4 regions of the Clostridium malenominatum genome follow, and region 4 is predicted to be linked to each of the others. Evidence: riboswitches for the same ligand, from Rfam matches in the RefSeq annotation. Region 4 holds a riboswitch; each other region holds the start of a gene.
The links. Region 4 has a riboswitch for S-adenosylmethionine ahead of ABDZ69_RS08160 (methionine ABC transporter ATP-binding protein). Riboswitches for the same ligand answer to the same signal wherever they lie in the genome.
Positions count from the first base shown of each region.

Region 1: it holds a riboswitch for S-adenosylmethionine, as region 4 does, so the genes downstream of both, metK (methionine adenosyltransferase) here and ABDZ69_RS08160 (methionine ABC transporter ATP-binding protein) in region 4, are expected to answer to the same signal.
Region 2: it holds a riboswitch for S-adenosylmethionine, as region 4 does, so the genes downstream of both, ABDZ69_RS09810 (O-acetylhomoserine aminocarboxypropyltransferase/cysteine synthase family protein) here and ABDZ69_RS08160 (methionine ABC transporter ATP-binding protein) in region 4, are expected to answer to the same signal.
Region 3: it holds a riboswitch for S-adenosylmethionine, as region 4 does, so the genes downstream of both, metF (methylenetetrahydrofolate reductase [NAD(P)H]) here and ABDZ69_RS08160 (methionine ABC transporter ATP-binding protein) in region 4, are expected to answer to the same signal.

Region 1 is NZ_BAAACF010000003.1:353,691-357,403, forward strand. It holds gene recD2 (SF1B family DNA helicase RecD2) at 1-158, opposite strand, end outside; gene metK (methionine adenosyltransferase) at 262-1,437, opposite strand; SAM riboswitch class I at 1,510-1,611, opposite strand; tRNA gene ABDZ69_RS13530 (tRNA-Tyr) at 1,722-1,806, opposite strand; tRNA gene ABDZ69_RS13535 (tRNA-Thr) at 1,812-1,886, opposite strand; tRNA gene ABDZ69_RS13540 (tRNA-Tyr) at 1,927-2,011, opposite strand; tRNA gene ABDZ69_RS13545 (tRNA-Thr) at 2,017-2,091, opposite strand; gene ABDZ69_RS13550 (tRNA 2-thiocytidine biosynthesis TtcA family protein) at 2,329-3,048, shown strand; gene yyaC (spore protease YyaC) at 3,109-3,636, shown strand; gene mreB (rod shape-determining protein) at 3,663-3,713, opposite strand, start outside.
Region 2 is NZ_BAAACF010000001.1:1,930,043-1,933,755, reverse strand. It holds gene metA (homoserine O-acetyltransferase MetA) at 1-814, opposite strand, end outside; gene ABDZ69_RS09810 (O-acetylhomoserine aminocarboxypropyltransferase/cysteine synthase family protein) at 841-2,118, opposite strand; SAM riboswitch class I at 2,188-2,284, opposite strand; gene ABDZ69_RS09805 (sugar ABC transporter substrate-binding protein) at 2,640-3,713, shown strand, end outside.
Region 3 is NZ_BAAACF010000001.1:1,865,617-1,869,329, forward strand. It holds gene ABDZ69_RS09485 (homocysteine S-methyltransferase family protein) at 1-776, opposite strand, end outside; gene ABDZ69_RS09490 (vitamin B12 dependent-methionine synthase activation domain-containing protein) at 766-1,446, opposite strand; gene ABDZ69_RS09495 (S-ribosylhomocysteine lyase) at 1,446-1,904, opposite strand; gene metF (methylenetetrahydrofolate reductase [NAD(P)H]) at 1,921-2,796, opposite strand; SAM riboswitch class I at 2,866-2,967, opposite strand; gene ABDZ69_RS09505 (DsrE family protein) at 3,029-3,376, opposite strand; gene ABDZ69_RS09510 (DUF2284 domain-containing protein) at 3,409-3,713, opposite strand, start outside.
Region 4 is NZ_BAAACF010000001.1:1,604,576-1,608,288, reverse strand. It holds gene sigY (RNA polymerase sigma factor SigY) at 1-92, shown strand, start outside; gene ABDZ69_RS08175 (hypothetical protein) at 85-396, shown strand; gene ABDZ69_RS08170 (sigmaY antisigma factor component) at 393-602, shown strand; gene ABDZ69_RS08165 (aminotransferase class V-fold PLP-dependent enzyme) at 674-1,972, shown strand; SAM riboswitch class I at 2,037-2,135, shown strand; SAM riboswitch class I at 2,191-2,289, shown strand; gene ABDZ69_RS08160 (methionine ABC transporter ATP-binding protein) at 2,351-3,307, shown strand; gene ABDZ69_RS08155 (methionine ABC transporter permease) at 3,309-3,713, shown strand, end outside.

The sequences.
Region 1 (3,713 bases), on a different contig from region 4:
CATTCCCCTATTAGATTTAATTCTTGGCCCTCAATTATATAGGGTATACATCCCGTAATGGTTATTAGTTTATTTTTTTCTTTTATCCTAGCTACCACATATCCATTTTCATCATTTTTAAAAACAATAGCTTCCACACTTCCCTGTATCTCTGCCATAAAACCTCTCCTAAATTGTTAATTTAATTTATATTATACCATATTATTTCCTTATACAAACAAAAGAGAGGTTATTTAAAACCCCTCCTTTTTTTCGTATATTTTATAAATATTTTTTTATTTCTTCAACTTTATCTAATCTTTCCCATGGAAGATCTAAATCTGTTCTTCCAAAGTGACCATATGCAGCAGTTTGCTTGTAAATAGGTTTTCTTAAATCTAAATAATTAATTATAGCCGCAGGTCTTAAATCAAATGTTTTGTTTATTATATCTACTATTTTATCATCTGATATTTTTCCTGTTTCAAAAGTATCTACAGCAATAGAAACTGGTCTTGCAACTCCTATAGCATAAGCTAATTGGATTTCTATTTTATCTGCCACTCCAGCGGCAACTAGATTTTTAGCTACCCATCTTGCTGCATAGGCTGCGGATCTATCAACCTTTGTAGGATCTTTTCCTGAGAAAGCTCCACCACCGTGTCTTCCATATCCTCCATAGGTATCAACTATTATTTTTCTTCCTGTTAAGCCAGCATCTCCTTGAGGTCCACCTACAACGAATCTTCCCGTTGGATTTATATAGTATTTTGTATTTTCGTCTAGGAGTTCTTGAGGAACCACTTCATTAACTACGTATTTTAGTATATCTTTTTCTATCTCTTCCCTAGTAACCTCTGGACTATGTTGGGTAGATACTACTATAGTGTCTATTCTAACTGGCTTTCCATCTTCATACTCTACCGTAACCTGAGTTTTTCCGTCTGGTCTTAAGTATGAAAGTGTACCATCTTTTCTAACTTCTGATAACTTTCTAGCAAGTTTGTGAGCAGTAGCTATTGGCATTGGCATATATTCCGGAGTTTCATTTGTAGCAAATCCAAACATCATACCTTGGTCTCCAGCACCTATAGCTTCTTCTACATCCTTTTCTCCTTTTTTAGATTCTAAGGATTCATTTACTCCCATGGCAATGTCTGGTGATTGTTCATTAATTGATGTTAATATAGCACAAGTATCACTATCGAAGCCATATTTAGCTCTTGTGTAACCTATGGATTCTATAGTTTCTCTAACAATTTTAGGAATGTCTACATAACAATTAGTTGTTATCTCTCCAACAACTAAAACCATCCCTGTAGTTACTGTAGTTTCACAAGCTACTCTTCCTTTAGGATCTTTTTCAAGTATAGCATCTAACACCGAGTCAGAAATCTGATCACATATCTTATCTGGATGCCCTTCTGTTACTGATTCTGAAGTAAACAATTTTCTCATCTTTTTACCCTCCAATTTAATTTTTATAAAAATAAAACCCCTTCGATAAGAAGAGGTAACAATGTTCCTTTTCTCTTATCTTGCAGATATTATCTGCTGGAATTGGCACCTTAGCATAATAGCTGGTTGCCGGGTTTCATAGGGCCCATTTCCCTCCACCTCTCTTGATAAGAGCTTTTTATTCTATTTTACTCTAAAAACTATAGCATAACCTCATTACCGTGTCAACGGGGAATTTTTTACTTAATCAAAATAAAAAAGACACTATCAACAGTGTCTTTTTTTGGTGGAAGTGGATGGATTCGAACCATCGAAGGTACTACCAACAGATTTACAGTCTGCCCCCTTTAGCCACTCGGGAACACTTCCATATATGGAGCTGGCAATAGGAATCGAACCTACAACCTGCTGATTACAAGTCAGCTGCTCTACCGTTGAGCCATGCCAGCATATTTAATAACTTAACAATCTAAAAATATTAATTAAAATTGGTGGAAGTGGATGGATTCGAACCATCGAAGGTACTACCAACAGATTTACAGTCTGCCCCCTTTAGCCACTCGGGAACACTTCCATTTGTGGAGCTGGCAATAGGAATCGAACCTACAACCTGCTGATTACAAGTCAGCTGCTCTACCGTTGAGCCATGCCAGCACATTTCATTATTAATATTCTTAATTTGTTAACAAGCAATAGTATACATTCTTATTTAATAAAATTCAACCTCGAAAACAGCCATTATGGGCAATGTAACGATTATTACTCTATATTACTCTTATTTCCTTCACATTTCTTCAAATTAATGCATTTAATATAATTATATTCTTTATTTGTTTATAACTTTATATTATAATGCTAGTAGAATATTCGAAAGCTGATAAGGAGATAACTATGCAAAAACTTCTAAGCAAATTAAGAAGAGCTGTAAATGATTTTAAATTAATAGAAAGTGGGGACAAAGTTGCAATAGGCTTATCTGGAGGTAAAGATAGTCTTACTTTACTACATTTGTTAAGTAGGTATAGAACTTTTTCTCCAGAACCCTTTGAATTAATTGTTATTACTATTGATCCTAAAACAGGTGCAGATTTCTCACCATTAGAAAAGTTATGCAATGAACTAAATGTTCCATTTTATTTGATAGAATCTAATATTAAAGAAATAGTTTTTGATATTAGAAAAGAAAAAAATCCTTGCTCTTTATGTGCTAATTTAAGAAGAGGAGTATTAAATGAAAAAGCAAAAGATCTAGGTTGCACTAAAATAGCCTTAGGTCATCATAAAAATGATGCTATAGAAACTCTATTGATGTCTATGTTCTATGAAGGCAGAATAAATAGTTTCTCACCTAAAACCTATTTAAGCAGAAAAGATATAACCGTCATAAGACCTATGGTGTATATAGATGAATTAGAAATTAAAAGCACTGCAGCAAAATATGAGTTTCCTATAATACACAATCCTTGTCCTGCAAATGGACTTACTAAAAGACAATACATGAAGGATTTAACCTATGCACTAGAGAAGGACATTCCCGGATTAAAAGACCATCTACTAGGAGCTTTGATGAACATAGAACAGCTAAATATTTGGGACAAAAGTAAGTTTTAGTTAATTATATTAATATTAAGCCACCCTCTCTCATATACATTATTAGGGAGGTGTGGCTATTTGAATATAATTCGAGCACATTATAAAGACCAGGCTTGTTTTTATAAGATAGGCAATTTTATATGCAATTATGTTGATGTTAATACAGTTATAGTATGTATAGGTACTGATAGATGTATAGGAGATAGCTTAGGTCCATTAGTAGGTACATTTTTAACCGAAAAGAATTTCCCTCTTCCTATATATGGAACAATCTCCGATCCTATACATGCTTTAAATATTGATAGGAAACTAACAGAAATTAAATATGCTCACCCTAATGCAAAGATTATTGCCATAGATGCCTGCCTAGGTCATGAGAATAATATAGGTGAAATACATGCAAGAGATTGTCCAATTCAACCTGGGAAAGGCGTTGGCAAAAAACTCCCTCCTGTAGGTGAATCCTCTATAATAGCAATCGTAGATTCTTCGGAAAATAATATATTTAGCAATACTAGAATAAGATTAGATTTTATATTCAAGCTAGCTAACGCAATAACACAAGCACTATTTCTTGGATATGAATCAAAAAAAGCAAAGAGTTAATCACTTTGCTTTTTGTTAATTCATTATTAATTCATTAAGTTTATATCATCGTTTGTCATACTTAAGTCTAGCTTATC
Region 2 (3,713 bases), 330 kb from region 4:
ATTTTATAGGATTGTCATCAGGATAATAATTTTTAGGTACAGAAATAGCAACTCCATTAGAAATATCCCTATCATATTCTGATTTTAATGTGAGAGGATCATATTCGGAATGACCCATAACAAATATTTGCTTTCCATCTATTGACATCACTATATGAACACCGCATTCATGGTATTCGGTAAGAATTTTAAGACTATCAATCTTTTCTATATCTTTTTTACTTACACAGGTATGTCTAGAATGAGGGGCAAAAAATTCATCGTCGAAGCCTCTTAAGAGCTTTTCATTTTTATAATTTACATTATGAGAAAATACTCCAAAAGCTTTTTCGTCGAGGGTATGCTTAGGAATATTATAATGGTGGTAAAGTCCAGCCTGAGCCCCCCAACAGATATGGAAAGTGGAAGTTACATTTGTTATACTCCAATTCATTATGAATTTTAATTCATCCCAATAGTCTACATCTTCAAAATCCAAATGTTCTACAGGAGCCCCTGTTATTATAAGCCCGTCAAACCTTTTCTCTTTTATCTCATCAAAGGTATTGTAAAAGGATAGAAGATGCTCTTGGGGAGTATTTTTAGATGTATGACTTTGAGGGTGAAAGAGGGTAATATCCACTTGTAGTGGAGTATTACCTAAAAGCCTTAATAGCTGAGTTTCAGTAACAATTTTAGTTGGCATTAAATTTAGTATAGCTATTTTAAGAGGGCGTATATCTTGATGATAGGCCCTTTTTTCATCCATAACAAAAATATTTTCATTATTTAATATTTCACTAGAGGGTAAATTGTTAGGAATTTTAATAGGCAAATTTCATCACCTCCTTGATGATTTAATTATTTTAGGGCTTCGTTTAAATCCCAAATTAGATCTTCTACATCTTCAATTCCAATGGAAACCCTAATCATATCTGGAGTTACACCTGCAGCTAGTAAAGCTTCTTCAGAAAGCTGTGAATGAGTGGTGCTAGCCGGGTGAATAACTAAGGACTTAGCGTCTGCCACGTTAGCAAGCATAGAGAATATTTGTAGATTATTTATAAATCTTTTACCTGCTTCAAGTCCACCCTTTATGCCGAAGGTGAAAATAGAGCCTACTCCCTTTGGAAAATATTTTTTAGCTAAAGCATTGTATTTATTATCCTCAAGTTCTGGATAATTTACCCAAGCTACATTAGGATGCTGTGATAAAAACTTCACTATTTTTCTTGTGTTTTCAACATGTCTTTCTACCCTTAATGAAAGAGTTTCAAGTCCCTGTAGCAGTAAGAAGGAATTAAAGGGACTTATGCATGCTCCAGTATCTCTTAAGAGTTGAACTCTAGCCTTTACTATATATGCTAGTTTTCCTAAATCTCTTGAATAAACTATATTATTGTAACCTGGATCTGGAGTTGTAAAGTCAGAGAATTTTCCAGATTCAGACCAGTTGAAGTTACCAGAGTCTACGATAACTCCCCCTATGGAAGTTCCATGACCACCTATGAATTTTGTAGCTGAGTGAACTACTATATCAGCGCCAAATTCAAAAGGTTTAATTAGATAAGGAGAGCCAAAGGTATTGTCTACAATTAGTGGTATGCCATTTTCATGAGCGATACTAGCTATTGCTGAAATATCTACTAAGTTTATGCCAGGGTTACCTATAGTTTCAATAAATATGGCCTTTGTTTTTTCGTTTATAGCTATTCTAAAGTTTTCAGGATCGTCAGGATTAACAAAACGAGTGTGAATTCCCAGTTTAGGTAGTGCTGATTTAAACAGACTATAGGTTCCTCCATAAATTGTAGCAGCGGAGATAATTTCATCTCCTGAGTTTGCTATATTTAATATAGAATAAGTAATAGCTGAAGCACCTGAAGAAGTAGCAAGTGCCCCAACGCCACCTTCTAAAGCCGCCATCCTTTGTTCAAATACATCAGTGGTAGGATTGCCTATTCTGGTATAGATATTGCCTGTTGCTCTTAATGCAAATAAATCTGCTGCGTGGTCGGCATTCTCAAATACATAAGAGGATGTCTGATATATTGGAACTGCCCTTGAACCTGTAGTTGGATCAGGACTTTGTCCTGCATGAACTTGAAGTGTGTTAAAATTTAAAATTTTTTTACTCATTAAAATCGCCCCTTTTATTTATAAAATTAAAAAACCTCTTCTAAAATAGAAGAGGTTAATTTCACGTTACTTCTATCTTTCAGCCTTTGGCTGCTGGATTTAGCACCTTATATTAACAGGTTGCTGGGTTTCATAGGGCCAGTCCCTCCACCGCTCTTGATAGATATTTTATTAAGTTTTAAACTATACTACTATAAAAATTAACTATTGTCAATGAAATTTATGCAGTGTAGGAGTAAATAGGTAGCAGAAGATATATTGAAACATTGCAACAATAAAAGGAAATAAAGATAAAACCAATTATAAACAAATTAAAATCAAAAAAGCATTGAAAGTGTCAAAATCTTATGTTAATATATAGTTAAAAATTTGGTTTCTTACTAGAATGTTTTGGTTTGTTTTTGAGAACCTATTGTAAACGTTTGGGAAGTTGAGTGGGGGTGTATATTTTATAACGAGTTGAGAAGTTAATTTTAGTATTATTAAACTTTTAAAATCATTATTTTTAAGGGGGATCACGTATGAATAAAAAGTTTTTAACTCTTACTCTAGCAATTACTATGACGTTAGTAACTGGACTTACAGGATGTGGAAGTAAATCAGACAAGAAAGTAGATGCAGACAGTAAAAAGGTAGAATACTCAAAGAATATCCCAGAAAAGATAGCTAAGGATTCTGATGGTATAAAAATTATGGTTATCCGTAAAATAGGGGGAGACGACCATACTGCTCAGTATTTAGCAGGAGCTAAAAAAGAAGGGGAATCTATGGGATTTAAAGTAGATACCTTTACCGCTAATGGAGATACAGCAAAGTTCCACGACGCTATAAGTCAGGCTATGGAAAAAGGGTATGATGGAGTAATTATTTCTCATGGTGACGATGCAGCTACCATAGAAGATGTAAAAAAATTAACTGAAAAAGGTATACCAGTGGTAACCTTCGACTCTAACTCAGACATACAAAACATAAAGGGAGTTACTATGACTTCTCAGGATGATGAATCTTTAGCTAAATTAGCTTTAGATGAGTTAAAGAAAGTAACCAATGGACAAAGTAAATTAGCATATCTTTGGGTTGATGGATTCCCACCAATGGTAAGCAGAAATAAAGTATATACTCAATTTTTAAAAGATAATACTGGTATAAAAGAATTAGATAGATTTGGTGTGGCAGCAGCGGATACTTCTGTTCAAACACAAAATGCAGTTTCAGCAATGCTTACAAAATATCCGAAAGGAAACTTAGATGCAATTTTTGCTACGTGGGATGCTTTTGCTATAGGAGCAGCTCGTGCGGTTAAAGAAGCTAATAGAACAGATGTTAAAATCGTTGGTATAGATATTTCCAATGCAGATATTCAGTTAATGCAAGAAGAAGGAAGCCCATGGGTAGCTACTGCTGCGGTAGATCCTAAGCTTATAGGTGCTGTAAATCTTAGAATTTTAGCTAAGAAAATAGCAGGAGAAGAAACTCCACAAACTCATAAAATGGAAGCTAGTCTAATAACTCAAGAGCAATTAAAGAAAGCAGGAAAAGCAGTTAATATGGACAACCTTTCTGAAGTAGTACCAGGCTGGGGTAAATCAGATGCA
Region 3 (3,713 bases), 260 kb from region 4:
ACCATAACTTTCACTGCTTCTCCAAATTCCTTTGGAGTAATTTTATAAATAGTCTCCCCTTTTTCAACTTTAGGAAGTCCCGCATTGGGCTGGATCATAACAGGTATACTAGAATATTTTAATACTTCCTCAACTATTCCTTGAAGCTCAATAGGCCCTAGAGAACAGTTAACACCTAATGCATCTACCCCCAAACCCTCTAAAGTCATCACCATAGAAGGAATAGTGCAACCTGTGAAACTTCTTCTATCTTTTTCAAAGGTCATTGTACAAAACACAGGAAGACTTGTATTTTCTTTAGCTGCAAGTACAGCGGCCTTAGCCTCATATAAATCCGTCATAGTTTCTATAATAATTAAATCTACCCCATACTCTTCTCCCACAAGCGCTTGGGCTTTAAATATTTCATATGCTTCTTCAAACTTTAACGTTCCCATAGGCTCTAGCAGTTCACCTATAGGGCCAATATCTAAAGCAAGTAATACATCTTTATTACCTATAGCTTCCCTTCCATTTTCTATAGCAGCTTTTATTATTTCTTCAACGGAATAGATAGATTTACTTAATTTTTTACTATTGCATCCAAAAGTATTGCAAGTTATTATATTAGCCCCAGATGCAATATATTTTTTATGTATATTTACAACAATATCTCTTTTTTCAATGTTTAATACTTCAGGAATTTCTCCTATTTTAAGGCCACTCTTTTGAAGCATAGTTCCCATAGCTCCGTCAAAAATTAATACTTTTTCTCCAATGAGCTCTTTAATTTTCACAACTTTCACCAGTCTTTCTATAATTACAGTTATTTTTATTTAAACAGTTTTCACAGCTCTTTTTATTACTGCTTTTTCCTTTAGGTATTATGCCAACTATTGCAGTTACAGATTTTTTAGGTATAAGCATATTACTTTCTGAAAGATATAGCCCAATGTCCTTATTTCCCTGCAATAATTTTAATAACTCTCCTTGAACATCCAAGGACAAATCTCCATATCCTGGGCTATATCTCCAAGTTAGTTCCTCATAATCGGAGCAAAATTCCTCTTTAATTAAACTTTCAACATAATTACATCCTTCTTCTATAAAAGCAGTAGCACAAGCATTTACTATTAAAGCCTTTAACATATCACATTTTTGATAGTAATTTATTCTCCTATCTATCTCACTACCTAGAGTAGCTGCCAACACTACACACTTAGAAGAATTTTTTAAATGGCTTTTTATATGCTGACCTTTTAGTAAAATTTCAACATCTTTTAATATAACTCCTTTAGATTCCTGTACTATGGAATAAATATTATAAACCCATCTAAATCTAAGAATATTTCTTGTCTCTTCTTTTATATCTTCTATGAGGGGAAGCATATCTTCTCCGCTATTTTTTGAAACACCTAAATATCTAAGAATTTCCCTGCTATCTCCTTTGAAAATCCACTCTTTCATTAATTGTCACCATAGATATTTAGACTAAAGCCTTTTTCCAGTACATATTTTGCATACTCTATTGCCCCGAAAAGAGATAAATCTCTATAGTTTCCACATTGCAAATCATTTGATGCTGGGACTTCTTTAGCTTCAACTACTTCTTTTAAAGACTTTTCTAAAGCTTCTTTTATTTCAGCTGCATCCCTATTACCCCATAGAATTAAATAAAACCCCGTTCTACATCCCATTGGTGATAAATCTATTATTCCTTGCAAATGCTCTCTTAAAAGTCCAGCAAGTAAATGTTCTAGAGCATGTAGTGCTCCCGTTGGAATAGCTTCTTTATTAGGCTGAGTAAATCTTAAATCAAATTTAGTTACAAAATCACCATTCTCACCCTTTAACACAGCACACTTTCTTACGTAAGGTGCTACAACTTTTCTATGATCTAATTCAAAACTTTCAACTTTATTCACAAGTATCTCCTCCTCATTATTCATTTACAGACTTTAATATTGAGCTTATATTTTCTACAATTTTTTTTGCTACATAAGGATTATTCATAGTATAGAGATGAATTGCTTTTACTCCACTAGATAATAAATCCACTATTTGTTCCACTGCATAGGCTATTCCTGCATCTCTTAATGCTTCTTTATCATGCTCATATTTATTAATGATTTTTATAAATTTATCTGGTATTGTTGCACCACAAAGGGTATTAATCGTTTCAATTTGCTTTTTATTTATTATTGGCATTATTCCAGCTTCAATGGGTGTATATATCCCATTTTTATTTAATTTATCAATATAATTATAGAAAATATTATTATCTAAAAACAACTGTGTAATTAAATAATCTACACCTGAATCTACTTTTTCTTTAAGTCTTTTTATATCTTCATCTATATTTTCGCATTGATAATGCCCTTCTGGATAGCATGCCGATGCTATGCCAAAGTTCCCTTTCTCTTTAAGATAATTAATTAGTTCATAAGCATATTTAAAATCACCATATATTTCTCCATTATTAGGTATATCTCCTCTTAATGCCAATATATTTTCAATATTGTTATCTTTTAACTGATTAATTATTTGATCTAAGTTATTTTTTGTTGAGTTTATACATGTAAGGTGCGATAAAGCTTCTATGCCATGCTTATTTTTAATTAAAGAGGAAACCTCACAGGTTTTATTATCCCTAACACTTCCTCCCGCACCGTAGGTAACACTTATATAGTCTCCACCCAAACTACTTATTTCTTCAATAGTATTATATATTTTTTCAATGGTCATCCCTCCTTTAGGTGGAAAAACCTCGAAGGAAAAAACTACTTTCTTCTGGTCAAAAATTTCTTTAATTTTCATTTGTAAGCCCCCTTTTTTAGTAATAAAAAACACCTAAAGGATATTCCTTTAGGTGATTAATTCCTAATATCCTTATCTTTCAGCATAAGCTGCTGGATTTAGCACCTTGTACCACTAAGGTACGGTTGCCGGGTTTCACAGGGCCAGTCCCTCCACCACTCTTGATAAGCAGTATTAAATTACTAATAAGTATATTACAAATTTTATTAAATGTAAATATGAATTTTTACATTTAAGGCCGTATATACGCCCAACCATCTCCTTGTTTTTTTACTAATTCTCCTACTCCAGACGGTACAATGTTAATAGGTTCTATTAATTCTTTCTCATCTATGTTCATTCCCTTTAAAGAATTTTTACAGAGAACAAATTTAACTCCTAGCTTTGATAGTTCATGTATTTCTTTTTCATATTTAAAATCTTTATTTTTAAATTCCTCTACAGCCACACTATTTATTACTAGCTCTATCTGAAGATTTTCTATACCTAAGTCTATTATTAAATTTTTTATGTTATTTAATGATAATTTAATCTTTTCTTTCTCACTTACGTGAAAAATCACTTTATATTCCTTATTCATAACCATATGATTTATTTTCACCCCTAAATTATTTAGTGAAATAATATTATTCCCACATAAGCTAAGGTATCTTCTGAATAATTAAACTTAAGCCCACAGGACTTTAAAATTGCTCCTAAATCTATGCCATAAGCTTCTGCTGAAGATATGGCTTCTTCTGGATAAATACATTCTTCTCCTTTAATATAACTACAATTTTTACATATTACACAGGGCCCTGCTCCCATAGGAAAAATATCTTTCGTATTATACTTATTTTTAAGATGCTTACTTAAACTTCTAGTAAATTGATTATGCGTATCCCTTATTCTATCTGTTTCCTTCCTGTCTTTAATAT
Region 4 (3,713 bases):
AATGCCCTATTGGCACTGTTAGATCAAGACTTCATAATTCAATAAAAATTATTATAAGAAAAATGAAGGAAAGGGGTATAATTGATGAATGATAATAAAGAAATAGATAAAATGGAAGAGTTCATGAGTATTCTTTCAGAAGATCAATTTCAAATTGACTTAGATATAGAGGATATAATTGAAAATGCATTAAATATTATGGAAAGTAGAAAAAAGAGACGAGAAAATTTACTTTTTATAGGGATATCTTTTTGTATAATAGTCCTTTTGTATAGTATATTTTTTATTCTAGGAATTAGATATATGGTTTATTTTCAAGTATTTATGCTTCTAATAGGGCCAATCATCATAATACCTATTTCTAAAAGTAGAATAACGGAGGGAAGTAATATATGAAATTAGATGGATTGCAGTTGATTGGTTTAATAATTCTTATTCCAATACTTCTCCTACAAGGACTATGGATGTTTAATGATGCCAAAAAAAGAGGAGAAAAAAATTATTGGCTATGGGGAATTTTTGGTATATTAAATACTCCTAGTAATTTAATTATTTATCTTATTGTTACAAGAACCATAATTGATAAGTATGCAAAAAAATAGATTAAAATTAAGGTTTCATTTTACCCTATTCTCATAGTATATATAAAGAGAAATATTAGGGGTGGAAAATAATGTATAATAATTATAATTTAGTATTAGGGGAAAATGCAATAGTACCTTTAATTGATGGTAGAAAAGTAAGATATGTAAATTTAGATAATGCTGCAACCACTCCGGCATTTAAAAAGGTTGTTGAAGACTTATTAGACTTTTTACCTTATTACTCATCGATTCACAGGGGTATGGGGTATAAATCTCAGGTATCAACTAAACTTTATGATGATGGAAGAAAGGTTGTAGCAAAATTTGTGGGGGCGGATTTAAATAATTCGTCAGTGATATTTGTTAAAAATACTACGGAAGCTATAAATAAATTGTCTAATATGTTATATAATAAATATAAAGATGACATTATTTTATCTACAGAGATGGAACACCATTCAAATGATCTTCCATGGAGAAAGTTTAAATTAGAGCATGTTAAAATAGATAATCACGGTAAATTATGTTTAAATGATTTAGAAGAAAGATTAAAAAAGCATGGAGGTAAAGTCAAACTTGTTGCAGTTACTGGAGCCTCAAACGTTACCGGATATAAAAACGACATTCATTATATAGCGAGAATTGCACATAAATATGGTGCTAAAATATTAGTAGATGGAGCACAGCTAGTTCCACATGCACCAGTTAATGTGAAGGCTATAGATTCTGAAGAGCATATAGATTATTTAGTATTTTCTGCACATAAAATGTATGCACCTTTTGGAATAGGGGTGTTAATTGGTGCAAAAGATGAATTAGAGAATTTGCCACCAGATTATAGTGGCGGAGGAACTGTAGATGTTGTAACTTTAGATTCTGTTAAATGGCTTCACACTCCTGAAAAGGACGAGTCTGGGTCACCAAATGTTGTAGGGGTTGTAGCTCTTACATCAGCTATTAAAACTTTAGATAAATTGGGTATGAAGAATATTGAAGAATACGAAAATAGACTGTTAAAACATGCTATAAGGTCATTGCAGAGGGTGAAAGGTCTAAATATGTATTGCAGTGACTGTAATAAAAATGTCTCTATTATCACATTTAATGTAGATGGAATGTATCATGAGACTGTAGCTAAAATATTATCCTATGAGTTTGGTATTGGAGTAAGAAGTGGGTGTTTTTGTGCTCACCCATATATACAAAGACTATTAAATATTAGTGAGGAAGAGGTTAAGAAAATATCCAAACTTGCGGGTAGTAGGCCGGGCATGGTGAGGATAAGCTTTGGAATTTATAACACCTTAGAGGAAGTAGATTACTTTGTATATGCCATTAAAAAAATAATCTCTAATAAAGAAAGCTATTTGAAAAAATATAAAAATTAAAATTTACTGTTGACAATATATCATAATGCCTATATAATAATAAAAAAAGCAAATACAATATCATTACTTATCAAGAGAGGTGGAGGGACTGGCCCTGTGAAACCCAGCAACCTGTAGAAATACAAGGTGCTAAGTCCAGCGGTGATATGCCGAAAGATGAGAAGAATTAGGTTGTTAGCCTGAGTTTATTCTCAGGCTTTATTTTATTAATTGAATAAAACTTATCAAGAGAGGTGGAGGGACTGGCCCTGTGAAACCCAGCAACCTGTAGAGATACGAGGTGCTAATTCCTGCGGTGATATGCCGGGAGATGAGAAAAATTAGGTTAGACCTGAGAATTTCTCAGGTCTATTTTATTAGTATTTAAGGGGGACTGACATGATAGTAATTGAAGGAGTAAGTAAAAATTTTCAAGATAATGTAGTATTAAAAGATATTAATCTAGAAATTAATGAAGGTGAAATATTTGGAATTATAGGAAGAAGTGGTGCAGGAAAATCCACCTTACTTAGATGTTTAAATGCTTTAGAGGATTATAACCAAGGTAGCATAACCGTTGATGGTCACGAGATAAACAATTTGAGTTCAGAGGGAATTAGAGAGCTTAGGAAAGAAATGGGAATGATATTTCAAAACTTTAATTTACTAAACACTTTAAATGTTTATGATAACATAGCTCTACCTATGAAAATTTGGGGCAAAAATAAACTTGAAATAGAACGAAGAGTAACAGAATTGTTGAAATTAGTTGGTTTAGAGGACAAATCAAAAAGTCATCCTAGACAATTAAGTGGAGGACAAAAACAAAGGGTAGCTATCGCAAGAGCACTAACTTTAGAACCTAAAATACTTCTCTGTGATGAGGCTACTTCAGCCTTAGATCCAGAAACAACTAAGTCTATATTATCTCTTCTTAAGGAGATAAATGAAAAGTTAAATATCACAGTAATAATAGTAACTCATCAAATGGAAGTAATTAAAGAAGTATGTAACAAAGTGGCCTTAATTGAAGATGGTGAAATAAAAGCTTATGGCCCTGTAAAAGAACTTTTCTTAAAACCAGAAGGAGAACTGAAAAACTTATTAGAAGGTGGAGAATTACTTCCTAATCATGGAGTTAATATTAAAATATTTTTTCCAGGGGAAGTAAGTGAAAGCTCTGTAATAACATCCATGGCTAGGGAGCTAAATGTAGACTTTTCAATTGTATGGGGAAAGCTTGAAAGCTTTAGGCAAGAGGTTTTAGGAAGCTTGATAATTAATATAGAAAAAGAGCAAGAGAAAAGAATATGTACTTATTTAAATAATAAATCCATTCATTGGGAGGTGATGTAAAATGTATAAGGACATATTAATACCTGCGCTAAAGGATACATTGTTCATGGTAAGCTACTCTACAATCTTTGCAGTGATAATTGGATTTATATTATCTATAATTCTCGTAGTTACTGAAGAAAAGGGATTAAAGCCAAATAAATTTATATATGGTATTTTAGATTTATTAATCAATGTTTTAAGATCTTTTCCTTTTATCATATTAATGATATCAATTATACCATTGACAAAGTTAATTGCTGGAAAAAGTATAGGTAGAGTTGCTGCCATAGTGCCGCTTACCATAGGTGCAGCTCCTTTTGTGGCAAGGGTGCTAGAGTCAGCATTAAAGGAAGTTGATCCTGGGCTTATTGAGGCGGCAAAGTCCTTTGGAGCTACAAACATACAAATATTATTTAAAGTTATG